DNA from 4 places in the Alteromonas sp. 4NS20-0143 genome. Region 2 is predicted to be linked to each of the others. Evidence: predicted binding sites of a transcription regulator. Region 2 holds the regulator's gene; each other region holds the start of a gene.
What was found. Region 2 encodes sigma-54, which starts transcription at its own class of promoters, with help from an activator protein. Its sites were predicted from a motif close to GTTGGCACGNNNNTNGNNT; they were not measured.

Region 1: flgF (flagellar basal-body rod protein FlgF) is a predicted target of sigma-54. The motif match lies at 1,036-1,054, and genes of this name have one in related genera.
Region 3: glnA (glutamate--ammonia ligase) is a predicted target of sigma-54. The motif match lies at 1,306-1,324, and genes of this name have one in related genera.
Region 4: dps (DNA starvation/stationary phase protection protein Dps) is a predicted target of sigma-54. The motif match lies at 1,097-1,115, and genes of this name have one in related genera.

The regions. Positions count from the first base shown of each region.
Region 1 covers NZ_BAAJLR010000002.1:392,688-394,897, reverse strand. Annotated here, with positions in the region: gene flgE (flagellar hook protein FlgE) at 1-881, shown strand, start outside; gene flgF (flagellar basal-body rod protein FlgF) at 1,092-1,835, shown strand; gene flgG (flagellar basal-body rod protein FlgG) at 1,922-2,210, shown strand, end outside.
Region 2 covers NZ_BAAJLR010000002.1:656,455-658,664, reverse strand. Annotated here, with positions in the region: gene hpf (ribosome hibernation promoting factor) at 1-186, opposite strand, end outside; gene AC27HD_RS06590 (RNA polymerase factor sigma-54) at 215-1,714, opposite strand; gene lptB (LPS export ABC transporter ATP-binding protein) at 1,792-2,210, opposite strand, start outside.
Region 3 covers NZ_BAAJLR010000003.1:609,191-611,400, reverse strand. Annotated here, with positions in the region: gene glnA (glutamate--ammonia ligase) at 1-1,240, opposite strand, end outside; gene typA (translational GTPase TypA) at 1,694-2,210, shown strand, end outside.
Region 4 covers NZ_BAAJLR010000005.1:83,591-85,800, reverse strand. Annotated here, with positions in the region: gene nadK (NAD(+) kinase) at 1-771, shown strand, start outside; gene dps (DNA starvation/stationary phase protection protein Dps) at 1,234-1,743, shown strand.

The DNA.
Region 1 (2,210 bases), 260 kb from region 2:
CTGCGGGCGATGTGGGTCTAGATCCACAGGACTTTGACCCAGAAGATCCCCTTACCTACAACGCAGCAACGTCTGTAACAGTGTATGACTCGTTAGGTGATAGTCATGTAATGACGTATTACTTTATAAAGGACAATGCACCTACTGCAGATAATGAGTGGTATGTGGCAACAGCGGTTGATGATACGCTGGTGGACATGACCGATTCTACGGGTGCAGATACCGACCCAGCAACTGCGGTGAATTCCGTTGGCGGAAATACAGGTAATGCAGTATCTGCCTCCAAACTGCTGTTTTCACAAGGTGGTGATTTTAACGGAATGGAGACGCCAGATGGTCTCCCCACGTTAGACTTTAAGATGCAAACCGAAGCGTTGGGCGCTGGGATTCTTGCAAACGGTTCAGATCCAACCCAACAAATTAGCATCGATTTTAATCTAGATGTTAACAATGCAACGCCAAATGAACCCACTCAGTTTGCTTCCGCATTCGAGGTAACGTCATTAGAGCAAGATGGCTTGCCAGTAGGCCGTTTGACCGGTATTGATATCGGGCCGGATGGATTGGTAAGAGCAACTTTCTCAAACGGTACGTCTGAGCCCATTGTCCGCGTTGCGCTAGTTAGATTTTCTAATGAGCAAGGCCTAACGCAGGAAAGTGGTACTCAGTGGAAAGAAAGTATTCTTTCAGGCGAGGCTCTTGCGGGTGAGGCAACAACCGGAACCTACGGTGAAATAAACTCATCATCACTAGAACAAGCCAACGTAAACTTGACCACTGAGCTTATCGACATGATCATCGCTCAGCGTAATTTCCAGGCCAACTCTCGAGCTCTGGAAGTGAATAACTCACTTAACCAGACTATCTTGAATATCCGATAGGCGAAATGATTTAACGCGAAGTAGCTTAAAGTGGAAAAATAAAGCTAGCAAAATTAAAGCCGCAGATAGAATCTGCGGCTTTTTATTACTTAAAATCAGAACGTTAGTTATACATCCTCGCCCTAGTCAAAATCATCGCTCTAACTCCCACCATTCTGGCACTACCTTTGCAATCTTTGTATATGGTTTGAACAGAGTCAAAAGTCAGTCATGGATAAACTTCTCTATATTGCAGCAAGCGGTGCGTCTCAAGACCTTATGGCGACAGGTATTCGCTCGAATAACTTGGCCAACGCCCAAACGACAGGATTTAGAGCTCAGCTAGAGCAAGCACGAGCAATGCCGGCCTACGGCAAAGGTTTGCCTACCCGTGTTTTTTCAATGACTGAAAGCCCGTCTAATAACTATGAATCTGGCCCTATGATTAAAACTGACCGTGATTTAGATGTGGCAATTCAAGGAGACGGTTGGTTTGCTGTTCAGGGCGACGACGGTCAAGAGGCCTATTCACGCAACGGAAACTTTAAATTAAGCACCGACGGAATTTTGACAGATGTTAACGGTCGCGCAGTGTTAGGGGATAACGGTCCGCTATTTTTGCCAGTGCCTCTTGATAATCTGACCATTGCTGCGGACGGAACACTGTCGATGAGACAGGTTGGCGCACCGGCTAATGTCATCGAGACGGTTGGCAGGTTAAAGCTAGTAAGCCCTAACTACTCGGATATGGAGCGTGGCACTGATGGTTTATTTCATATGAAAGACCGCTCGGTGGCAGACCCATCAGCTAACGTAAAAGTGATGTCGGGCATGCTTGAGGGCTCTAACGTAAACGCCGTTGAAGAAATGGTAGATATGATAAGCCTTCAGCGTCACTACGAGCTACAGGTAAAAGTCATGAAGCAAGCGGAAGAGCTCGATACCCGCGGTAATATGATGTTAAGAATTTTGTAATAGCAGTTTTCAATTTTTGTTCAATATTTTTCTTTAATATTTTTCTTTAACAGCAATACGTATCGTCGTGTTGTTTGGAGGTTAACATGCATCCAGCATTGTGGATTAGTAAAACCGGATTAGATGCCGCTCAAACTGACGTGGCTGTGGTTTCTAACAACTTAGCGAATGCCTCAACGGTAGGTTTTAAGAAAGACCGCGCCGTATTTGAAGATTTACTCTATCAAAACATCAACCAACCAGGCGGCAGATCGTCTGCTGATACTGAGCTGCCGTCAGGTCTTATGCTTGGCTCTGGTTCAAAGGTTGTGTCTACACAAAAAGCCCATACACAAGGCAATCTGCTAACCACTGATAACGCGCTTGATTTGTCTA
Region 2 (2,210 bases):
AAATACTTCGGCACCACTTAAGTGCATCGTAGCTTCTGCTTTTTGGTTTATTTTTTCTACGTTCAGGATGACATGCACATTAGAAATGTGATCAAAGTGACGCTCAAGTTTACTAAACTTCGTATCGACATAATTACGCAAAGAATCGGTGATTTCCACATGATGACCAGTTAGGTTGATTTGCATATTTCGTCTTCCTTTTAATATAACGCCTTTAGATAAGGCTTTTGCGTTGGTTAGACGGGGGTATCGATAAAGACTCCCGGTATTTTGCTATTGTCCGCCGAGCGACTTTTATGCCTTGCTCTGCCAACAATAAAGCAATTTTGCTATCGCTTAATGGTTTGCTTGGCGTTTCTGCTGCTACCAATTTCTTTATTAATGCACGAATGGCCGTTGACGAACACTCGCCGCCAGACTCAGTTGCCACATGGCTAGAAAAGAAATACTTCAATTCGTAAATACCGCGCGGCGTATGCATATACTTCTGAGTCGTTACTCGCGATATTGTGGATTCGTGCATATCCACCATTTCTGCGACATCATTGAGCACCATTGGTTTCATCATTTCTGGTCCGTGCTCAAAAAATCCCATTTGCTGTTGAACGATACAGTTAGCCACTTTCATTAAAGTATCGTTTCTAGACTCTAAACTCTTTATAAACCATTTAGCTTCTTGCATATGAGAACGAATGAACTGAGAGTCACTGCTGTTTTTCGCTTTTCGACTCATTGCTGCGTATTGCTGATTTACACCAAGCTTAGGCAAGCTGTCGGGGTTGAGTTCAACAGTCCAGCGACCGTTCTTCTTCGCCACCGATACATCTGGAATAACGTACTCAGGCTCTTTAGTAACTAAAGCACTACCTGGGCGAGGATTCAAGGTTTGAAGTAAACGCATGGCCTCGCGAAGTTCATCTTCCTTCAAACGGCTTTTACGCATGAGGGTTCTATAATCTTTGCTACTGAGAAGGTCTGAGTAGTCCTCAATCAGTCTTCTTGCTTCATCTAACCAAGGTGTGTCGTCAGCAAACTGGCGCAGTTGCACCAACAGACACTCTTGCGGAGAGCGAGAGCCAGAGCCGATAGGGTCAAACATCTGAATGCGTTTCAGTACACACTCAACTTCATCTAATTCGATTTCTTCTTCAATATTTTCGGTTTCGATATCTTCGAAGTTTACCGCTTCTAATATCTCATCTAGCGTAGCGGTTAAATAACCTGACTCGTCAATCGAGTCGATAATGGCAACGGCGATAGCTCTGTCAACATCAGAAAAAGGGGTTAAACGCATTTGCCAAAGCAGGTGAGTTTGAATGTCGTCAGTGGTTTCGCCTTGGAAAACGTGGTCATCATCGTTATTTGACGGGCCAGGCGCAGGTGCTGAAGAGGCTGAGTAATATTCGTCCCAGGTGCTATCAATTGGCAGTTCATCGGGTAAGTCGTTCTTTTCTAGAGCATCACCCGACTCTAGAGTGTCGCTGGACGCTGACGCGGTAGCTTCGATTTGGCTATCGTCATTGTCCATGTTGTTTTTTTCTGCCTGAGGCTCGTCATTACCTTCTTCTACTTCTAGTAGAGGGTTTGAGTCGAGGGCCTCTTGAATCTCCTGTTGAAGATCGAGTGTAGACAGCTGCAGCAGCTTGATTGCCTGTTGCAGCTGTGGAGTCATCGTTAGTTGTTGACTAAATTTTAACTGTAAAGATGGTTTCATCTATATCTTATTTTAATGCTCTTGAGTGAATATACCTGAGCGCTTATGAAAAATGACAATTAGGTTACACACAATAACTATAGCCTGAATTGTTCGCCTAGGTATACATCCCTTACTTTTTGATTACTTAAAACCTGTTCCGCCGTTCCTTGCGCAATAAGTTCACCATGACTTACGATGTACGCCTTTTCACAGACATCCAATGTTTCCCGCACGTTGTGGTCGGTAATGAGTATACCCAACCCTCTGTCGCGCAAGTGCTGTATTATCTTCTTTATATCATTAACTGATATGGGATCAACACCAGCAAAAGGTTCATCAAGCAAAATAAATTCAGGTTTTGCTGCTAATGCTCGTGCTATCTCTACTCGGCGACGTTCTCCACCGGAAAGACTCATACCCATACTATTACGTATATGGTTGATATTAAATTCATCAAGTAGCGCATCGGCTTCTTCTTCCTGCTGCTGTGAATTTAAATCCTTTCTGGTTTGTA
Region 3 (2,210 bases), on a different contig from region 2:
AACTCGCCACTGTTGGAATTTCAGCTGCTTCTTCTGCCGGTAGGTCGTACAAGTCTTTATCCATTGCATCGCCAGGGTGGATCTTGTTTTTGATACCGTCAAGGCCAGCCATAAGCATTGCAGTAAATGCAAGGTATGGGTTACCTGTTGGGTCAGGGAAACGAACTTCGATACGGCGTGCTTTGTCGCTTGTTACATAAGGAATACGAATAGATGCAGAACGGTTACGTGCAGAATAAGCAAGCATTACCGGTGCTTCGAATCCAGGTACAAGACGCTTGTACGAGTTAGTTGATGCATTAGCAAACGCGTTAATTGCACGAGCGTGCTTAATGATACCGCCAATGTAGTACAGCGCTTCTTCAGACAGACCAGCATACTTGTCGCCCGCAAAGATGTTTTTGCCATCTTTAGAGATAGACTGGTGACAGTGCATACCAGAACCGTTGTCACCAACAAGTGGCTTAGGCATAAAGGTAGCTGTTTGGCCGTATGCGTGTGCCACATTGTGAACTACATACTTGTACACTTGAATTTCGTCGGCTTTCTTAACAAGAGTGTTAAATTCACACGCGATTTCGTTTTGACCAGCAGTCGCTACTTCGTGGTGATGCGCTTCAATAACAAGGCCCATCTCTTCCATAACCATACACATTGCAGCGCGGATATCGTGTGCTGAATCTACTGGAGGTACTGGGAAGTAACCGCCTTTCACACCTGGGCGGTGGCCCATGTTTCCGCCTTCAAACTCTTCGCCTGAATTCCACTTTGCTTCTGATGAATCAATTTTGTAGAACGAACCCGCCATGTCAGTGTGGAAGCGAACGTCGTCAAACAAGAAAAACTCTGGCTCTGGGCCAAAGAATACTGTGTCACCGATACCTGTTGATTTAAGGTACTCTTCTGCGCGGCGAGCAACAGAACGTGGGTCGCGCTCGTAACCTTCCATAGTAGTAGGCTCAACGATATCGCAACGAATGTTAACTTGCGTTTCTTCTGCGAAAGGGTCAACTACGCAGCTGTCTGCGTCTGGAAGAAGAACCATGTCAGATTCGTTGATACCTTTCCATCCAGCGATTGAAGAACCGTCGAACATTTTTCCTTCTTCAAAGAAATCGTCATTAACTTGGCTCGCAGGAATAGATACGTGTTGTTCTTTACCTTTAGTATCAGTAAAACGTAAATCGATAAACTTCGCTTCGCTTTCTTTAATCAGCTCTAATGCCTTTTCTATTGACATCGTGTCCTCCAGGTTTAATGTAAAAATGCAGAGCGATCAGGCTCGCTCCAACAGTGAAAATGTGAAAGCGATAATCATGCCATCTATCCAACCGCCGTATTTTGTGACGTGAGAAAGGATAGATACTGAATTTATGATCCCTGCTGCACTATTTTGGTGCTAAATAGCTACCTTTTGGTGCATTGCGCAGGCGCCTAGAGATTTAGACTAGAATACTTTTTCATCCCTTGCCACCGTTTTTCTAGTGCGCGCGGATTTATGGTGAGAAGTAAATCGGGCTAAAAGCCTTTAAAACCATAAGATAACTGTAAACATTCACTGCAAAGTGAAAAAAGATGCGCAAACGGCGCGTTTTTTCTGTACAATCCGCGCAAAATTTCCATCTGCATTTTTGCACGAAATCTCATGCATACCGTGTTGGTATGTATCGATTTATACAGGCTCTATATAAGCATGAATACCACTGATATAAGTAAGTTGCGTAATATCGCAATCATCGCCCACGTTGACCACGGTAAAACTACCTTGGTAGATAAGCTTCTTCAGCAATCTGGAACGTTGGAATCTCGCGGCGTACAAGAAGAGCGCGTTATGGACTCGAATGACATCGAGAAAGAACGTGGTATCACCATCTTGGCGAAAAATACTGCAATTAACTGGCAAGATTACCGTATCAACATTGTTGATACTCCTGGACACGCTGATTTCGGTGGTGAAGTAGAGCGTGTAATGTCAATGGCTGACTCAGTGCTGCTGCTTGTTGACGCCCAAGAAGGTCCAATGCCGCAAACGCGCTTTGTTACTCAAAAAGCGTTTGCTCAAGGCCTTAAGCCTATTGTTGTTATCAACAAAATCGACAAGCCAGGCGCTCGTCCTGATTGGGTAATGGATCAAGTATTTGATTTGTTCGATAACCTTGGCGCTACTGATGAGCAGCTTGATTTCCAAGTTGTTTATGCTTCTGCACTAA
Region 4 (2,210 bases), on a different contig from region 2:
TTGGTAGAGGAAAGTATTGCTCAAGAGCTAGAAACCGACAACATTAGAAGCTGCGACCTTGTCGCTATCGGTAAAGAAGCTGACCTAGCCGTTGTCGTTGGTGGAGATGGCAGCATGCTTGGCGCCGCCCGCGTACTTGCCCGTTTTGATATCCATGTTGTGGGTGTGAATAGAGGTAACTTAGGTTTTCTCACCGACATTCATCCCGACGATATCATTCAGCAACTTGACTACATCTTTAACGGCGAGTGTTTCGTTGAAGAACGCTTTTTACTGGAAGTGGGCGTTTACCGTCACGAGAAGTTAAAAAGTAATAGCTCAGCGGTCAATGAAGTCGTACTCCACCACGGAAAAGTGGCGCACATGATGGAGTTCGAGATTTATATCGACGAACAGTTTGTGTTTAGCCAGCGCAGTGATGGACTCATTGTAGCAACGCCAACGGGCTCAACCGCCTATTCGCTCTCCGCAGGCGGGCCCATCATTATGCCAAAACTTGATGCGCTAACCTTAGTGCCCATGTTTCCCCATACTCTGAGCAGCAGACCTATTGTGGTAGACGCCGACAGCCAGGTATCGATGAAAGTGTCAAAAGTGAATAGTGACTCGTTGCAAGTAAGCTGCGACAGCCACATTGTATTGCCGGTTTTACCCGGCGATGAAATTCGCATAAACAAAAGTATCGATAAACTTCACTTAGTACACCCTAAGGGCTATAGCTACTTTAACGTATTGCGTAAAAAGCTGGGCTGGGGCAGTAAGCTCTACTAATGTAGGGCACTCGCCTTCTGCCATACGTGTGGCCGCCATACGTGTGAATACTGCAGATGTAGACTAAACATCTATGGCTTCATTTACCCTGTCTTCGTAAAGTTTTCGAATTTCTCGAGCCTAGCGAACTTTGTGGCAAGTTAACCGGCTTTTCTACCTAATGTTCGCCCTGCCATACAAAGAACACTGAATATTTTACACGGCTATTCATATTTCGAGCATCTTTTTCGCACCTTTTAGATGAACCTATCACATTGAAAAATAAAGAAAAATTAACCTTTGCGAATTTATTCAATTAAATTAGTTACTTATAATTTTGGTACAAGTCGGCATACCGGTTGCAACAACTTAAGCAACTGGCTCGATAATCTATGTTGTTTCAACACAACTTTTGAAGGTCGAAAGACTCGATAAGTATTATCAACACCTATTTACTGAAGCGATAATAAGGAGTTTATTATTATGAGTAACAACGAACTTAAATTTACTGCACCAGGTATGGATAACGAAACTGCAGCAAGCACTATCAAAACGTTAGAGCAACGTTTAGTGGCGCTACTTGATCTGCAGCTCACCCTGAAGCACATTCACTGGAATGTAGTAGGTCCAAACTTCATTGGTGTGCACGAAATGCTAGACCCACAAGTTGATGCAGTGCGCGAAATGACTGATACCATTGCAGAACGAATTGCCACACTGGGCGGCGTACCGAAAGGCACACCCAAAGCCATTGTAGAGGGTCGCTCGTGGAATGATTATGAGTTAGGCAAGGGCCTAGTGACTGACCATTTAAAAGCGCTAGATGCAGTGTATGACGGTGTAAATGGCGATCACCGCAAGGCGATTGAAGGCTTAGGCGACTTGGACCCAGTGTCGGAGGATATGATTACAGGTCAGTTAGCTGAACTAGAGCAGTTCCAATGGTTCGTAAGAGCGCATTTAGAATCAGGTAGCGGCGAACTAGCCCAATAGTTCCATCGGTAAACAGTACCGTTAGGAAAATAAAGGAAGGCCACCGAGGCCTTCCTTTTTTTTTGTTTTCTATTTTCCCCTTGTCTTACTTCTTCTCTTTCCCTATTTTTTACTTTCCTCACATTTTTTCCCAAACGAATTTCTTCGCTTACTCACTTGTATCTATCTTTAACGTAATGCGAGTAATTACATGAGGTGGAATTGCCATTAACTTTACAGTGACCACTGGCAAAAAAAGTTGTAGGCTAAATTTCGAAGCAGAGGTCTTACGAACATTGGAAAGTGTGTGCTTTGTTTATAAAAAACTAATTTATATACAAATCAAAAAATACTCCTACGGCTTAATACCTTCTGCTTAGAAATATTATTTGCAGCCAAAAAAATGGTGCAAAAAAACAAAAATTAAAAACAACACTTAAATAGAGGTATATGGCTAGTCTGACGTAATTCATCGCCGATTACCGTAA